2 regions of the Nocardioides kongjuensis genome follow, and region 1 is predicted to be linked to the other one. Evidence: predicted binding sites of a transcription regulator. Region 1 holds the regulator's gene; the other holds the start of a gene.

What was found. The regulator LexA, encoded in region 1, represses DNA repair genes until DNA is damaged. The targets are predictions, from matches to a motif close to TCGAACANNTGTTCGA.
Region 2: BJ958_RS24930 (alpha-ketoglutarate-dependent dioxygenase AlkB) is a predicted target of LexA. The motif match lies at 1,834-1,849, and genes of this name have one in related genera.

What each region holds. Positions count from the first base shown of each region.
Region 1 is NZ_JACCBF010000001.1:3,038,052-3,041,447, reverse strand. Features, by position in the region: gene BJ958_RS14580 (MXAN_6640 family putative metalloprotease) at 1-1,366, opposite strand, end outside; gene lexA (transcriptional repressor LexA) at 1,433-2,179, opposite strand; gene BJ958_RS14570 (LysM peptidoglycan-binding domain-containing protein) at 2,461-2,850, shown strand; gene BJ958_RS14565 (hypothetical protein) at 2,984-3,328, opposite strand.
Region 2 is NZ_JACCBF010000001.1:5,190,673-5,194,068, reverse strand. Features, by position in the region: gene BJ958_RS24950 (hypothetical protein) at 1-281, opposite strand, end outside; gene BJ958_RS24945 (hypothetical protein) at 278-592, opposite strand; gene BJ958_RS24940 (hypothetical protein) at 687-1,049, shown strand; gene BJ958_RS24935 (GntR family transcriptional regulator) at 1,050-1,739, opposite strand; gene BJ958_RS24930 (alpha-ketoglutarate-dependent dioxygenase AlkB) at 1,870-2,487, shown strand; gene BJ958_RS24925 (VOC family protein) at 2,494-2,889, opposite strand; gene BJ958_RS24920 (hypothetical protein) at 2,937-3,396, opposite strand, start outside.

The DNA of each region.
Region 1 (3,396 bases):
TCTTGCGCTTCGGGCCGTCCACGTGGACCCGCAGGTGGGCCTTGCCGCGGAACTTCGACTTGAAGCGGATCGTCCGCGAGGCGAGGTGCTTGAGCTCGACCGAGTCGGAGACCGACCGGCGCGAGGGAGACAGCTTCACGCCGCGCCACAGCTTGGCCCGCGGGTAGGCGGCACCCTCGGAGTAGTTCAGGGCCGGACGCCGGTTGGCCGCGGCGAACCGTCCGAACTGGGTGCGCAGGTCGGTGCCGCGCGCGGCCAGGGCGGCGCTGATCGCCTGCCGCGCGTTGGCCGGACCGGCGGCCAGGTCCCAGATGTCGCGCACGATGACGGGCATCCCGCCGGCGTCCGCCGCGAAGTGCTCGCTGAGGTACCTGAAGAAGATCCACGCGCCGTACGGCGCCAGGCCCTTGCGGTGGTCCAGCGGCTGTGCGGGCTGCCCCAGCGGGCCGCCCTTGAGGTACTGGATGTTGTCGTTGATCGCCGGGTACACCTCGTCCTCGGCCCAGGTCGCGGTCGCCTCGAGCAGCCAGCCGTCCTCGTTGACGTCGTAGGCGAACTGCACCGCGTGGAAGTACTCGTGGGCCGCGGTCACCTGCAGGTTGCCCAGCGGGCCGGGCACCGGGCCGAACTCGGCGTAATCGTTGTCGAGGACGCAGTACGCGGCCGCGGTCACGTGGCCCGCGACCCGCTGGTCGGTCGTGCAGTAGCCGTAGAGGCCGCGCTTGCCGAGGTCGGCGAGGTAGACGTCGAACTCGTTGCCGTCGCTGACGGGCGTCCGGTAGCCGGCGGCGACGTACCGGTTCGCGACGTTCGTCATCACGTTGAGCACCGCGTTCGGGTAGCCGGGAGCCGGGACGTCCGAGCCGGAGCTCGGGGCGTAGGCGCCCTGCACGTAGTGCACGCAGATGCTCGCGCTGCACAGCGGGGCTGCCTCGGGCGCGGTGTAGCAGGGAAGACCCGATCCCGGCGTGCACTCGATGCCCTGTGACGGGTAGCCCGGGGGCGGCCGGTGGGCGGTGCCGGGCCGCGCGAGCAGCTGCGCGGCGTCGTCCTGCAGGTCGCTCGGCAGGTCGTCGCGGGTGAGCGCGAGGTCGCGCAGCGCCATGGTCAGGTCGGCGCCCGTCGTGGCGTCGCTCGGCGCGGCGCCCGGAGCGGTGTCGACGATGTCCTGCACCGTCTCGAGGGCGTGCTCCGCGGTCGCCTGCGCGACCGTGTCGTCGATGTCGACGGGCACGGCGGTGCCGGCCGGTGCGGCCGGGTAGGTGTCGTCCGCGCGGGCGACGCCGCCGAGGACGGAGACCGTCAGCAGTGCGGCGAGGAGCGAGGACAGCAGCCCGATGAAGGGGAAGTGGCTGCGAGGAGGCATCAGGACCGGCCTTCGGTATGGCGACAGGACAGACAGACCCTATGTCACCGACCGGTCAGGAAAACCTCACACCCGCCGCAGCACCGCCGTCACCTTGCCGAGGATGGTCGCGTTGGTGCCGTCGATCGGCTCGAACGCCGGGTTGTGGGGGAGCAGCCAGACCTTGCCGTCCTTGCGCTGGAAGGTCTTGACCGTCGCCTCGCCGTCGATCATCGCCGCGACGATCTCGCCGTTCTCGGCGGTCGGCTGCTGGCGGATCACGACGTAGTCGCCGTCGCAGATCGCGGCCTCGATCATCGACTCGCCGCTGACCTCGAGCAGGAACAGCTGCCCGTCGCCGACGAGCTGGCGCGGCAGCGGGAAGACGTCCTCGACGCGCTCCTCGGCCAGGATCGGGCCACCGGCCGCGATCCGGCCGACCACCGGCACGTTGGCGGGTGTCGGCGCGGCGTCGCCGATCCCGGTCTCGTCGTAGGTCTGGCGGTCGGGGTCCTCGGCGGTGCCCATCGCCCGGCGCGCTGCCATCACCTCGGGCAGGAAGACCTCGAGGGCGCGCGGCCGGTTGGGGTCGCGCTTGAGGAAGCCCTTCTCCTCCAGGGTGCGCAGCTGGTGGGCGACGCTGGAGGTGCTGGTGAGGCCGACCGCCTGGCCGATCTCGCGCATGCTCGGCGGGTAGCCCCGCTTCTCGATGCTGTCCTTGATGTGGGCCAGGACCCGCTGCTGGCGCGGGGTCAGCCCGGTCGCGTCGGCCGGCCCGTCGGGCAGCTCGGTGACGCTGCTCGCCTTGCGCTCCGTGCCCTTGCGCTCCGTCATCGATCGCCCTCCAGCTCAGCTCGGGTGGTGTGGTCCGGATCGACCGGGCCCGTGTGACGACGCTAACCGAACCGGGCCGCCGGTTTCAAACATCTGTTCGAACCGCGTGTCGCGACACGCCGGTCGAACGAACTTTCGAACGGTACTGGAAATCCTCGAACACCTGATCTAGTCTCGTACACATGTTCGATCGAACGCCTGATCGAACACCTTCCGTCGGACCCCCTGGATACAACCTCCCTGGTTGCAGACAGCCCCGTCCACTTCCCCCGGAGGTCTCCATGAGCACCATCACCCTCGCGCCCCGCGTCACCGCCGTTCGTCGTACGGCGAGCGCCCGTCCCGTTGCGGCGGCCCGTCCCGTCGCCCGGGGGCAGGTCCGGCTGACCCGGCGCGGCCGTGCGGTCGTCTTCCTGCTGGCGCTGGTCGTGGTCGCCCTCGCGGCGATCTGGCTCGCCGCCGGGTCGGCCGCGACGCGCGAGGACGGGGGCGCCCCCCAGGTCCAGCTGGTGACGGTCGGCCCCGGTGACACGCTGTGGGACATCGCGAGCGACGCCGCCGCGACCTCGGGCGACGACGTGCGCGACATGATGGAGACCATCCAGCAGCTCAACACGCTCGACGGCAGCATGGTCTACGTCGGCCAGGAGCTCCGGGTGCCGACGCACTAGTCGCACCACATGACTCTTCGCTGCCTCGACCCCAGCGGAGATGGGGCCTGCACGGCCCCGGGGAAGACGAAGGGCGGGATCCGACCGAACCGGATCCCGCCCTTCGCGCGTCCTCGGGGGTTGGGCGACGGGCTCAGCGAGCCGCGCGCTTGCCGCCCTTGGGGGCGGCCGGGTCCCGCTTGGGGCGGGGCTCGTGGTGGTGGTGCGCGCTCATGCCCAGGGCGCGGGAGAGGCGGATGGCCAGCATGAAGGTGAGGAAGAGGCACAGCATGGCGCCCAGCGAGGCGACGGCCATGAAGGCCCAGGCGCTGCCCTTGCCGTCGTGGCGGGCGGTCGCGCCGAAGTCGATCGCCGCGACGACGAGGTACCCCCAGGCCACGATGGACGCCGTTCCGGCGGCGGCGATCAGCAGCAGCGCGGGTCGGAACTTCGCCTTCGCCCGATCGCCGGCCCGCTTGCCACCTGTCACGGCGGTCATTGTTCCTGATGGGTGGGTGGAATGCTCAGCCAACGCGCCCTCCACACCTTCCGGGCCGGCCGAGAAGC
Region 2 (3,396 bases), 2.2 Mb from region 1:
GCGGCGTAGCGGGCCAGCGCAGCGTCGAGGTGACCGATCGCGGCGGAGTTCTGCCGGATCCGCCGGTAGTCGCCGGTCAGCGGCAGCACGACCAGCTCCTGAAGGCTCTCCTCGGGCAGGCGGCGCAGCCCGCACCCGAGGTCGTTGAGGACGTCGATGCCCGTGTTGACCGTGTCGCGGATGCGGTCGAAGGTGCGGTCCAGCGCCCGGAGCTCCGCGTCGTGGCGCAGCCGCTCGGGTCCGGGCCCGGGCTCCGGGAGGAGCAGCGGCTCGACGGTCATCGGGCCACCACCGGCATCAGGGCGACCGCGTCGTCGTCGACCGCTCGCAGGTCCAGGCGGGTCGACGCGACGCCGTGCCGCAGGTCGGCCCAGTCGTCGAGAGCCAGGGCACGCAGGTCGCCGAACCCGTCGGCGAGCAGGTCCATCAGCTCGGCCAGCGGACGCAGCAGGCACAGGGGGCTGGGCTCGAAGCCGGCCCGCTGGCACACCCACCGCCGGGCGTACGACGTCAGCTCGGCGACCTGCCCCGCGAGCTCGGCCATCTCGTCGTCGAGCCGGTCCAGGTCGCCCCACACGGCGGACAGGGTCATGGCGGTCCCCTCTCGGTGGCTCCCGCGGGTCGGGAGCGGTGCCGGCTGCCATGCCCCGGGCGGCCCCGTCACCAAACCCGCGCACAATGGACCTGTGGACGACAGCGTGATCTTCCGTGCCCGAGCGCAGGTGCTGGCCGACCTGCAGGCCCGTGCCCTCGGTACGCCGGACTCCGTGACTTTGCTCGAGGACGCCTGCTCCGAGCGCCGCTGGTGGCTGGAGCAGTGGCCCGAGGGGGCGCCGTTCATCGCCGGCCTGGTGGCCCAGGACGTGCAGGACGGACTCGCCGACCGGTTCGGCCGGCACGCACGGGAGGGCCTGTGGCCGCTGTGCACGCGCTGCGACGGCGGCCCGCTGCACGCGCTGCACATCGAGCCCGACCTCGGGGGTCCGGACCCCACCTGGGTCTGCGAGGAGTCCGGGGTCGAGGTCGCGCCGCTCGGCGAGCTCTCCTGATCAGCCCCGCAGCAGCAGGCTGACCGTGTGCTGGTCGCCGCGGTAGAGCGTGCGCGTGACCTCGACCACGACCTCCTCGGCACACGCCCGGCGGTCGTGGCGCAGCACCGGGGCACCGCTGCGCACCTCGAGCAGCGCAGCCTCCTCCGCGCCGGCCGCGCACGCCGCCAGCACGTCCTCCGACCAGGTCGGTCGCAGGCCGCGGTCGCCGAGGTCGTCGTACAGGCTGCTCGGCAGCGCGTCGACCAGACCGGGCACCCGCCGCTCGACGAGGTAGGTGTCGGACAGGCAGACCGCTCGGCCGTCGGCCATCCGCAAGCGCCGCCAGCGCACCAGGAGCGAGCCGGGGGCGACCTGGAGCGCGGTCGCGAGCGCGTCGCCCGCGGGGATCCGTTCGGCGACCAGGGTGTGGGTCTCGGCGACCATGCCGCGGCGGGCCATCTCCTCGGTGAAGCCGAGGACGCCGGTCGCCGCACGACGGGGCGCGGCGACGAACGTGCCCCGCCCGGGCACGCGTTCCAGCACTCCCTCGCCGACCAGCGCGTCCAGCGCCTGGCGCACCGTCATCCGGGCGACGCCGAACCGGTCGACCAGGTCGCGCTCGGACGGAGCCGCCGTTCCCGGCGCGCTGCCGGCGACGAGCTCACGGACGTACTCACGGATCGTCACGTGCTTGAGCGAGCGGCTCATCGACCCCCCTGGTGCTGTCCCGCCGGAGGTCGACAGTAGGTACGCGCGGCGGGCACCGTCCCGGGAACCGACGGAATTTTGCCGAGCGTGCCATGCGAACACCTGTTCGACCCGGAGGTATCCTCGGTCCATGACGGTGGACTTCCAGACCAGCCTGTTCGACGCCTCGGCGAGCGAGGTCACCACCGAGCGTCGCGTGCTGAGCGCGGGCGCCTGGGTCGACGTCGCGCGCGACTGGCTGCCCGACGCCGACGAGGTGTTCGCGACACTGGTCCGCGACGTGCCGTGGCGCGCGGAGCGGCGGGCGATGTACGACCGGGTGGTCGACGTCCCGCGCCTCGTGTTCACCTACATGATCGGCGACGAGCTGCCCCATCCGGCGCTCACGGACGCACGGGAGCGACTGACGCAGCGCTACGCCGCCGAGCTGGGTGAGCCGTTCCGGACCGCCGGCTGCTGCTACTACCGCGACGGGCGCGACAGCGTCGCCTGGCACGGCGACACGATCGGGCGCGGCTCCACCGACGACACCATGGTCGCGATCGTCTCGGTCGGCGACCCGCGCCGACTGCACCTGCGCCCGCGCGACCCCGAGCGCCGCGACGAGGCGTTCGCGGTCGAGATGGGCCACGGCGACCTGGTCGTCATGGGCGGCTCGTGCCAGCGCACCTGGGAGCACGCCGTACCCAAGGTGGCCTCGGCCGGACCGCGGATCTCCGTGCAGTTCCGGCCGCTCAACGTCTTCTGAGGGCTCTCAGGAGCCCGCGAGCTCGCCCTGCGAGCGGACCACGCAGAACTCGTTGCCCTCCGGGTCGGCGAAGGTGACCCAGCCGCTGCCGGGGCCGTGGATGCCGCGGTGGTCGGCGACCTGCACGGCGCCGTACGCCAGCAGCCGCTCGATCTCCTCGTCCCGGCTGCCGGTGCGCGGGCGCAGGTCGAAGTGCACGCGGTTCTTGCCGACCTTGCGGTCGGGGACCTCGATGAACAGCACCTGGTGACCGGTGTCGGGGTCGATGATCATGCACTCCTCGTGGCCCGGCAGGTTCGGGTCGCCGGGCAGGTCGGTGTAGCCGAGGACCGGCTTCCACCACTCCGAGAGCTCGTAGGCGTTGGCGCAGTCGACGGTGGTGTGCGAGATGTACGACGTCACGCACCCACCCTTGCCGGGACCGCACGCCCGGGCAACCGGGTTTCGCGTCAGGGAGTGACCGTCGCCGAGGGACTGGGCGTCGCGGAGGGCGCCGGGGTCGGCGCGAGCGTCTCGGTCGGCGTCGCGGTATCGGTCGGGACCTCGGTCGGGGTCGCAGGACCGGTCGGCTCGGTGGGCAGGACCGTGGCGGTGTCGGACTCCGTCGGGCTGGGCGTCGGCGTCGGGGTCTCCTCGGCCGGCAGCTCCTGCTGCTGGTGCTTGTCGGTGCCCTTGCCGCCGCCGTCGCCGAACACCCCGCCGATCGAGGTCCGGTCCTTGCCGTCGGTCCCGCCGGTGATCGTGGAGACACTCCTGCCGGCGATCAGCTCGACGGCGCTGATCACCACCAGCGTCAGGACGAAGACGATGGCGGCGAGCATCGCGAGCCGCTTCCACGGCAGCGCCGTCCAACGACCGCCGGCGGCGAGCGGGGCGACCGCGTCGTCGTCCCCGGCCTCGGCGGCCCCG